DNA from 2 places in the Pseudomonas sp. SP16.1 genome. Region 1 is predicted to be linked to the other one. Evidence: predicted binding sites of a transcription regulator. Region 1 holds the regulator's gene; the other holds the start of a gene.
The links. The regulator sigma-54, encoded in region 1, starts transcription at its own class of promoters, with help from an activator protein. The targets are predictions, from matches to a motif close to ANTGGCATNNANNTTGCTNT.

Region 1 (4,436 bases):
CAGCTCCGGCTTCCAGTACGGGTTGGGCAGGCAGCGGGCGTCGAATACCAGATCGGCATCCACCGGCATGCCGCGCTTGAAGCCGAACGACTCGAAGAGGAAGGCCGTGCCCGGTTCAGGCTGATTGAGCAGGCGTAGCTTGAGGCTATCGCGCAGCTGATAAAGGTTGAGGTGGGTGGTGTCGATCTTCAGGTCGGCGAGATCGACGATGGGCGCCAGCACCTGGGTTTCGTCGGCGATGGCCTCGGCCAGCGAGCGGTGCTCGTCGGTCAGCGGGTGGCGCCGGCGGGTTTCCGAAAAGCGCTTGAGCAGCGTTTCGTCGTCGGCGTCGAGGTAGAGCACATCGCAGTGGATGTTGCGTTGGCGCACCTGCTCCAGCAGCTCGGGGAAGCGCCGCAGATGGCTCTGCAGGTTGCGCGCGTCGATGGATACCGCCACTTGCGGCAGCAGCATCTCGGTGTTGAGCAGGGCGCGTTCCGCCAAGTCTGGCAACAGACCGGCGGGCAGGTTGTCGATGCAGTAGAAACCGTTGTCCTCAAGCACATCGAGGGCGGTGCTCTTGCCCGAGCCGGAGCGGCCGCTGACGATGATCAGGCGCATGTTTATCGACCGTTCTGGATGTCCACGACCACCTGATAGAGATCTTCACCGACCGGGGCCTGGCGCAGGCGTTCGCGCACGTCCTGGCGATCGAGCATGCTGGCGATCTGGCGCAGCAGTTCGAGGTGGGCGTCGGTGGCCGCTTCCGGCACCAGCAGGACGAACAGCAGGTCGACCGGGGCGCCGTCGATGGCGTCGAAGTCCACCGCGCTGTCCAGGCGCAGCACCGCGCTGATCGGCGCGGTGCAGCCGGCCAGGCGGCAGTGGGGAATGGCGATGCCGTTGCCGAAACCGGTGGAGCCGAGTTTCTCGCGGGCGATGAGGCTTTCGAAGATGTCCTGCGCGTCGAGGTCGGGCAGATCGCGCGCCACCAGATTGGCGATCTGCTCGAGCACGCGCTTCTTGCTGCCACCCGGCACGTTCACCAGGGAACGGCCGGGGGTCAGGATGTTTTCAAGTCGGATCATGGATGGGGAATGTCAGCGGGCCGTGGCGCCTTGCAGGCGTTCGAGCTGCTTTTCCTTGTGCTTGATGAGTTGACGGTCGAGTTTGTCGGCCAACAGATCGATGGCGGCGTACATGTCCTGGTGTTCGGCGTTGGCGACGACCTCACCGCCGGCGACGTGCAGAGTGGCTTCGATCTTTTGCTTGAGCTTTTCGACCTCCATGGTCACCTGAACGTTGGTGATCTTGTCGAAGTGGCGTTCCAGTCGGCCCAGTTTCTCGCCGACATAGTCACGCAGGGCGTCGGTCACATCCAGCTGATGTCCACTGATGTTGACTTGCATACCGCTTTCTCCTTGTTGCCTTGTGTAAGAGACGGGTCTTGGGCGACCCGCCACCGGAACACTTTGGCCTGGAAGCCCCCGCTTCCAGCTGATCTGGGTCACATCAGTCGCTTGCGTTCGCTGGAGGGCGCTATGCCGAGGGATTCGCGGTATTTGGCGACCGTCCGACGGGCGACTTGGATGCCTTGTGCCTCCAGTAAACCAGCGATCTTGCTGTCGCTCAACGGCTTTTTCGCGTTTTCTGCGGCGACCAGTTTCTTGATGATGGCGCGGATCGCGGTGGACGAGCATTCGCCGCCTTCGGCGGTGCTGACGTGGCTGGAGAAGAAGTATTTCAGCTCGTAAATGCCGCGCGGGGTGTGCATGAATTTCTGCGTGGTGACCCGCGAGATGGTCGACTCGTGCATGCCCACCGCCTCGGCGATGTCATGCAGGACCAGCGGCTTCATCGCCTCGTCGCCATAGTCGAGGAAACCGCGCTGGTGCTCGACGATCTGCGTGGCGACCTTCATCAGCGTCTCGTTGCGGCTCTGCAGGCTCTTGATGAACCAGCGCGCCTCCTGCAACTGGTTGCGCATGAAGGTGTTGTCGGCACTGGAGTCGGCGCGTTTGACGAAGCCGGCATACTGCGGGTTGACCCGCAGGCGCGGCATGGCCTCCTGGTTCAGCTCCACCAGCCAGCGGTCGTTGTGCTTGCGTACGATGACGTCGGGCACTACGTATTCCGGCTCGCTGGATTCGATCTGCGAGCCGGGACGGGGATTGAGGCGCTGGATCAGTTCGATGACCTGCTTGAGCTCGTCTTCCTTGAGCTTCATGCGCCGCATCAGCTGGGCGTAGTCGCGGCTGCCGAGCAGCTCCAGGTAATCGCCGACCAGGCGCTGGGCCTCGCTCAGCCAGGGCGTGCTCGCCGGCAGCTGGCGCAGTTGCAGCAGCAGGCACTCGCGCAGATCGCGGGCGCCGATGCCGGCCGGCTCGAACTGCTGGATGCGGTGCAGCACCACTTCCACTTCGTCCAGTTCGATGTCCAGTTCGGGGTCGAAGGAGTCGGTGACTTCCTCGAGGGTTTCTTCCAGATAGCCGTCGTTATTGATGCAGTCGATCAGGGTGGCGGCGATCAGCCGGTCCTTGTCCGACATCGGCGCCAGGTTGAGTTGCCAGAGCAGGTGGCTCTGCAGGCTCTCACCGCTGGAGGTGCGGGTGGTGAAGTCCCACTCGTCGTCGTCATTGCTCGGCAGACTGCTGGCGCTGGTCTGGTAGACGTCTTCCCAGGCGGTGTCGACCGGCAGCTCGTTGGGGATGCGCTCGTTCCACTCGCCGTCTTCCAGGTTGTCGACCGTCGGAGCGCTTTCCTGGTAGCTGTCTTCCTTGCTCGGCGTCGGCGCGGCGCTCTCCGCGCCGTCGGCCATGGGATCGCTGTTGTCGAAGTCGTCGCCGTCTTCCTGGCGCTCGAGCATGGGGTTGGACTCCAGTGCCTCCTGGATTTCCTGTTGCAGGTCCAGGGTCGACAGTTGGAGGAGGCGGATAGCCTGTTGCAGCTGCGGCGTCATCGTCAGCTGCTGGCCCATCTTGAGGACTAGCGATGGTTTCATTGCAGACCTTAATTCACCGGCGGTTTACGCCTTCCACTACAGGGCGCCGCGGCGCCACCAGGAAGCAAATTATATGCCTGAATTTCTCGGCTTTGCCTAGGGGTTGCCATATTTCTGTAGTGAAATAGCGGGCGACCTACAGGCGGAATTCGTGGCCCAGGTAAACCTCTTTGACCGTCTGGTTGGCGAGAATGGTCTCGGCATCGCCCTCGGCGATCAGCTGCCCGTCGTTGACGATATAGGCGGTTTCGCAGATATCCAGGGTTTCGCGCACGTTGTGATCGGTGATCAGGATGCCGATGCCCTTGGTCTTGAGGTGGTGAATGATCTGCTTGATATCGCCCACCGAGATCGGGTCGACGCCGGCGAAGGGTTCGTCGAGCAGGATGAACTTGGGGTTGGTGGCCAGCGCGCGGGCGATTTCCACGCGGCGGCGTTCGCCGCCGGACAGGCTCATGCCGAGGCTGTCGGCGATATGGTGGATATGGAACTCCTGCAGCAGGTTCTCCAGCTCCGCCTGGCGGCCGGCGCGATCCAGGTTCTTGCGTGTCTCAAGGATGGCCATGATGTTGTCGGCCACCGACAGTTTGCGGAAGATCGAGGCCTCCTGCGGTAGGTAGCCGATGCCGGCGCGGGCGCGGCCGTGCATGGGCTGGTGGCTGACGTCGAGATCGTCGATGCGCACGCGGCCCTGGTCGGCGCGTACCAGGCCGACGATCATGTAGAAGCAGGTGGTCTTGCCGGCGCCGTTGGGGCCGAGCAGGCCGACGATCTGCCCGCTCTCGATGCTCAGGCTGACGTCGCGCACGACCTGGCGCCCCTTGTAGCTCTTCGCCAGGTGTTGGGCTTTGAGAATGGCCATTACTGCTCTGCCTGCTGATCCGCGGGTTTGTTCTTCGGCTGGATGACCATGTCGATGCGCGGGCGCGGCACGCTGACGTTGGTGCCGGTGGCGCGGCCGGCGTTGACGATCTGGCGCTGGGTGTCGTAGACGATCTTCTCGCCTTCGAAGGTGTTGCCTTCCTGGATCACCTTGGCCTGATCGATCAGCACGATGCGCTCGTTGCTGGAGAAGTACTGGATGGTCAGGCCGTAGGCCTTGACGATTTCCTTGTCCACCGCCGGCTTCTGCTCGTAATAGGCCGGTTTGCCCACCGAGGTGAACACGTCGATGTCGCCGCTGGCGGTCTGGGTGATGGTCACTGTGTCTCCAGTGATCTTCAGGGTGCCCTGGGTGATGATCACGTCACCGCGGTAGACCGCCACGCCCTGCTTGTCGTCCAGTTCGGCGCTATCGGCCTGGATGCGGATCGGCTGCTCGCGATCCGATGGCAGTGCCCAGGCAGCCGCGCTTCCCAATGCGGCGCCTAGGCTGAGAATCAGGGGGAGGGTGTTAACGAACCTCATGCTGGCCTCTTACGTTGGACTGCAGGAGCATCCTGCCGTCGTTCAAATA
Region 2 (4,436 bases), 1.8 Mb from region 1:
CTCGCCCTTGGCAATCTTCAGGTTGACGTTCTGCAGGGCGCAGAACAGCCCCTTGTCGGTGGGGAAGTCGATGCCCACGCCGGTCAGTTCGAGGTGTGTATGGCTCATGGCGGTTCTCCGGATTAGCGCAGTACGGCGTTCTTGTCCCAGCTGAACAGGCGCTGGAGCAGGAGCATCAGACGGTCGAGGGCGAAGCCGATCAGGCCGATGACGATCACCGCCACCATGATCCGGCCGAGGGAGTTGGAGCTGCCGTTCTGGAACTCGTCCCAGATGAATTTGCCCAGGCCCGGGTTCTGCGCCAGCATCTCGGCGGCGATCAGCACCATCCAGCCGGTGCCCAGTGACAGACGCAGGCCGGTGAAGATCATCGGCAGGGCGGCCGGCAGGACGATGCGCCGCACATGGGTCAAAGGCGACAGGCGCAGCACCTTGCTGACGTTGTTCAGGTCCTGGTCGATGCCGGCGACGCCGACCGTGGTGTTGATCACCGTCGGCCACAGGCAGCACAGCGCCACGGTAAAGGCCGAGGTGAGGAAGGACTTGGCGAACAGCGGGTCTTCGCTGACGTACAGGGCGCTGACCAGCATGGTCACCAGAGGCAGCCAGGCCAGCGGTGAGACCGGCTTGAATACCTGGATCAGCGGGTTGATCGCGGTGTAGATGGTCTTGCTCAGGCCGCAGACGATACCCAGCGGGATGGCGATCAACGAGGCGATGGCGAAGCCGGCCATCACCGTGTACAGGCTGGTGAAGATCTGCTGCACGAAGGTCGGCTTGCCGGTGTAGGGGCGGGTTTTGACTTCGGCATCCGGGTTTTTCGCCAGCAGCTCGGCGTTGCGCTTTTCCTGGCGCTCATAGAAGGCGTTGGCCTTGTCCCGTTCGCGCAGGTGGGCGCCGACCAGGCCCTGGAACTGTTCGGAAACCTGCAGCGGGCCGGGGAACTGGCCGAGGCTGGTCTGGATATTGTTGGCCAGGCCCTGCCAGCACAGGAGAAACAGCAGGATGCCCAGCAACGGCAGAATAATGGGCGGTGCCCAGCGCTTGATCAGCGCCGCGGCGCGGGCCGCCTTGAGGGTTTCTTGGATCGGGGTGGCGACGTTCGGGTTGCTCATCGTCCTGTCCTCTTGCAATCGGGGGAGGGAGCCGGCCAGCCGGCTCCCGGGATGGATCAGAGCGTGGTGTCGCCTTTCAGGCCGATCTGGAACTGCTGCAGATAGGCGTTGGGCTGACGGCCGTCATAGACCACCCCGTCGATGGTGTCGGCCAGCGGTGCGCGGAAGCCGTCGGTGTCGGCAGGCGGGAAATCACCGGCCTCGGCCTTGCCTTCGGCCACCAGCTCGGCGGCGGCTTCGCGGTAGATTTCCGGCAGGTACACGCGCTTCGCCATGTCGAAGTACCAGCTGTCCGGCTTGGCCTCGGCGATCTGGCCCCAGCGGCGCATCTGGGTCAGGTACCAGACCGCGTCGGAGTAGTAGGGGTAGGTGGCGTGGTAGCGGAAGAACACGTTGAAGTCCGGCACCTCGCGCTTGTCACCCTTCTCGAACTCGAAGGTGCCGGTCATGGAGTTGGCGATCACCTTGGCATCGGCGCCGACATATTCCGGGCGGGAAAGGATTTCCACCGCTTCCGCGCGGTTGGCGTTGTCGCCTTCATCCAGCCACTTGCCGGCACGGATCAGCGCCTTGACCACGCGCTTGTGGGTCTCCGGGTTGGCTTCGGCCCAGCTCTTGGACACACCGAAGACCTTCTCCGACATGTTCTTGCGGATGGCATAGTCAGCCACCACCGGCACACCGATGCCCTTGAATACCGCCGCCTGGTTCCACGGCTCGCCAACGCTGTAGCCATGGATGGTGCCGGCTTCCATGGTGGCCGGCATCTGCGGCGGCGGGGTCACCGAGAGCAGCGCCTGGGCATCGATCTGGCCGCTGATATCGCCCTTGTGCGGGGCGTAGTAGCCGGGGTGGATGCCGCCGGCCGCCAGCCAGTAGCGCAGCTCGTAGTTGTGGGTGGACACCGGGAACACCATGCCCAGGTTGAAGGCCTTGCCGCCGGCGGCGAACTGGTCGATCACCGGTTTGAGGGCGTCGGCCTTGATCGGGTGCACCGGCTTGCCGTCTGCCATGGGCACATGCTTCTTCATCTCCTCCCACACCGCGTTGGACATGGTGATGGCATTGCCATTGAGGTCCATGGTGAAGGCGGTGACCACCTCCGCCTTGGTGCCGAAGCCGATGGTGGCGCCGATCGGCTGGCCGGAGAGCATATGGGCGCCGTCCAGTTCGCCGTCGATCACCCGATCCAGCAGCACCTTCCAGTTGGCCTGTGCCTCCAGGGTGACATACAGGCCTTCGTCCTCGAAGAAACCCTTCTCATAGGCGATGGCCAGGGGCGCCATGTCGGTGAGCTTGATAAAGCCGAACTTCAGCTCCTCCTTCTCCGGCTCTGCCGCCAGCAGCAGTGGCGAAGCCAGCATGGCGAGCGTACAGCCCAGGCGTGACAGGGTCTTTTGCAACGATGTGCGACGGTGCATGGCAATTCCTCAGCTATCAGAAACGAAAAAAGACGTCGCAGACAGCCCGCTGCCGGAGCAGAAGGTGCCTTTGACGTCTTTGTCTATTCGTCCCGATCACCGCCGTTGGCGATCCTAAGACGTGGGTTAGTCCTGATCTAGCAAAGCCTTTGCCAAGTGCGCCGGCAATGTCGGAGAAGTCTGCTCCAGACACGCGGGAGGGGATTTCGCGAGAAATTAAATTCTTTATATATCAATCAGATAGTTATATTTCCTTGGGGCGTTGCTACTGCCGTAACTGCCCCCTCCGGCTCCAGCGGCTGAACGCTTCGCCCTATGGCCGTGCAACCGAGCGGGCGATGGGCCTGCTTTTGGTTCGTCTCGGCGCGCTATCGGAGTGCGGGGCTGGTTCTGGCCTCCTCGACGAAATCGCGCAGCCAGCGCAGCACTTGCACCGCCTCCCAACGTGCCGGGTCGAACAGCGCGTAGGCCAGGCCCTGATAGCCGACCACATCCAGCTGGCGGTGGTAGCCGGCACGCTGCAGCAGCGCTTCGATCTCGGCGAAGCAGGTATTGAAGTGCTGGCGGTTAAAGGGCGTGCGGTTCTCGGTGACGATGCCCTCGAGCTGCAGTTCCTCGACCATTTCGCGCACCCGCTCCAGCGGCATGCGGTTCACCCGATGTTTCAGCTGCAGTACGTCCAGCATGGTGCGGCTCCTGTGCATTGGTTCGTGACGCCAAGGGTAAACGAAAAATACTGTACAAATAAACAGTGCTCGGTAATAGTAAGCCCACTGCAGCAACATCGACCCGTACAGCCCGCAGGGTGGACGCCTTGCGAGAGGAGAATTGGCAATGCAACAGATGCTGATGACGATTGTGCTACTGGCCCTGCTGGGCGGTTGCGCCCAGCCGCAGATCGAGCAGCCGCGGGCCTACGGTGCCTACCTGGTGATCGAGGGCGAACAGGCCTGGGCCGTGCTGGTGTCCGATGGTCGGCGCATCGAGGAGGCGGGCAGGGTGCTTGACGTGATCCGCCTGCCCGGGCATCACTCGAGCATCGCGGCCAGCTATGTGATCGACACGCCCAACTGCGGCAAGCTGCAGTGGCTGACCGAGCGCCACGGCGCGGCAGAAGGGGAGACCACGTTGTTGCCAGCGGCGTTCAACGAGGAATTGGCCAGCCCGGGCTGCGTGCTGGCCCAGGGTTTGAGTCGTGCCTGGACAGCGCTGGATTATTCCGGCTGATATGACCAGGGCGCCTCGCGGCGCCCTGGTCGGCTCATTCGCTATCGGCCTTGGCCTTCTTCGCCGGTAGCAGGCCGTCGGCACGGAACATCGCCTTGATCCCGCGTAGCGCCTGGCGGGTGCGGTCCTGGTTTTCGATCAGGGCGAAGCGCACGTGATCGTCGCCGTAGTCGCCGAAGCCGAGGCCCGGGGAGACGCAGACCTTGGCCTCGGCCAGCAGTTTCTTGGCGAACTCCAGCGAGCCGAGCTGGGCGTAGGCCTCGGGAATCTTGGCCCAGACGTACATCGAGGCCTTGGGCTTCTCCACCATCCAGCCGATCTCGTGCAGCCCCTTGACCAGCAGGTTGCGGCGCTGGCGGTACTGCTCGGCGATGTCGCGCACGCACTGCTGGTCGCCTTCCAGGGCAGCGATGGCCGCGACCTGCAGCGGGGTGAAGGTGCCGTAGTCGTGGTAGCTCTTGATCCGCGCCAGGGCGGAGACGAGTTCTCTATTGCCGACCATAAAGCCGATGCGCCAGCCGGCCATGTTGTAGCTCTTGGACAGGGTGAAGAACTCCACCGCGATGTCCTTGGCGCCCGGCACCTGCATGATCGACGGCGCCTTCCAGCCGTCGTAGACGATGTCGGCGTAGGCCAGGTCGTGCACCACCAGCACGTCGTACTGCTTGGCCAA

Region 2: ACUTAF_RS07920 (CmpA/NrtA family ABC transporter substrate-binding protein) is a predicted target of sigma-54. The motif match lies at 2,674-2,693, and genes of this name have one in related genera.

Annotation. Positions count from the first base shown of each region.
Region 1 is NZ_JBQYFZ010000001.1:3,432,674-3,437,109, reverse strand. It holds gene rapZ (RNase adapter RapZ) at 1-600, opposite strand, end outside; gene ptsN (PTS IIA-like nitrogen regulatory protein PtsN) at 603-1,067, opposite strand; gene hpf (ribosome hibernation-promoting factor, HPF/YfiA family) at 1,080-1,388, opposite strand; gene ACUTAF_RS16425 (RNA polymerase factor sigma-54) at 1,487-2,980, opposite strand; gene lptB (LPS export ABC transporter ATP-binding protein) at 3,117-3,842, opposite strand; gene lptA (lipopolysaccharide transport periplasmic protein LptA) at 3,842-4,387, opposite strand; gene lptC (LPS export ABC transporter periplasmic protein LptC) at 4,374-4,436, opposite strand, start outside.
Region 2 is NZ_JBQYFZ010000001.1:1,639,591-1,644,026, forward strand. It holds gene ACUTAF_RS07910 (ABC transporter ATP-binding protein) at 1-108, opposite strand, end outside; gene ACUTAF_RS07915 (ABC transporter permease) at 123-1,115, opposite strand; gene ACUTAF_RS07920 (CmpA/NrtA family ABC transporter substrate-binding protein) at 1,172-2,479, opposite strand; gene ACUTAF_RS07925 (transcriptional regulator) at 2,905-3,222, opposite strand; gene ACUTAF_RS07930 (hypothetical protein) at 3,371-3,763, shown strand; gene alaC (alanine transaminase) at 3,798-4,436, opposite strand, start outside.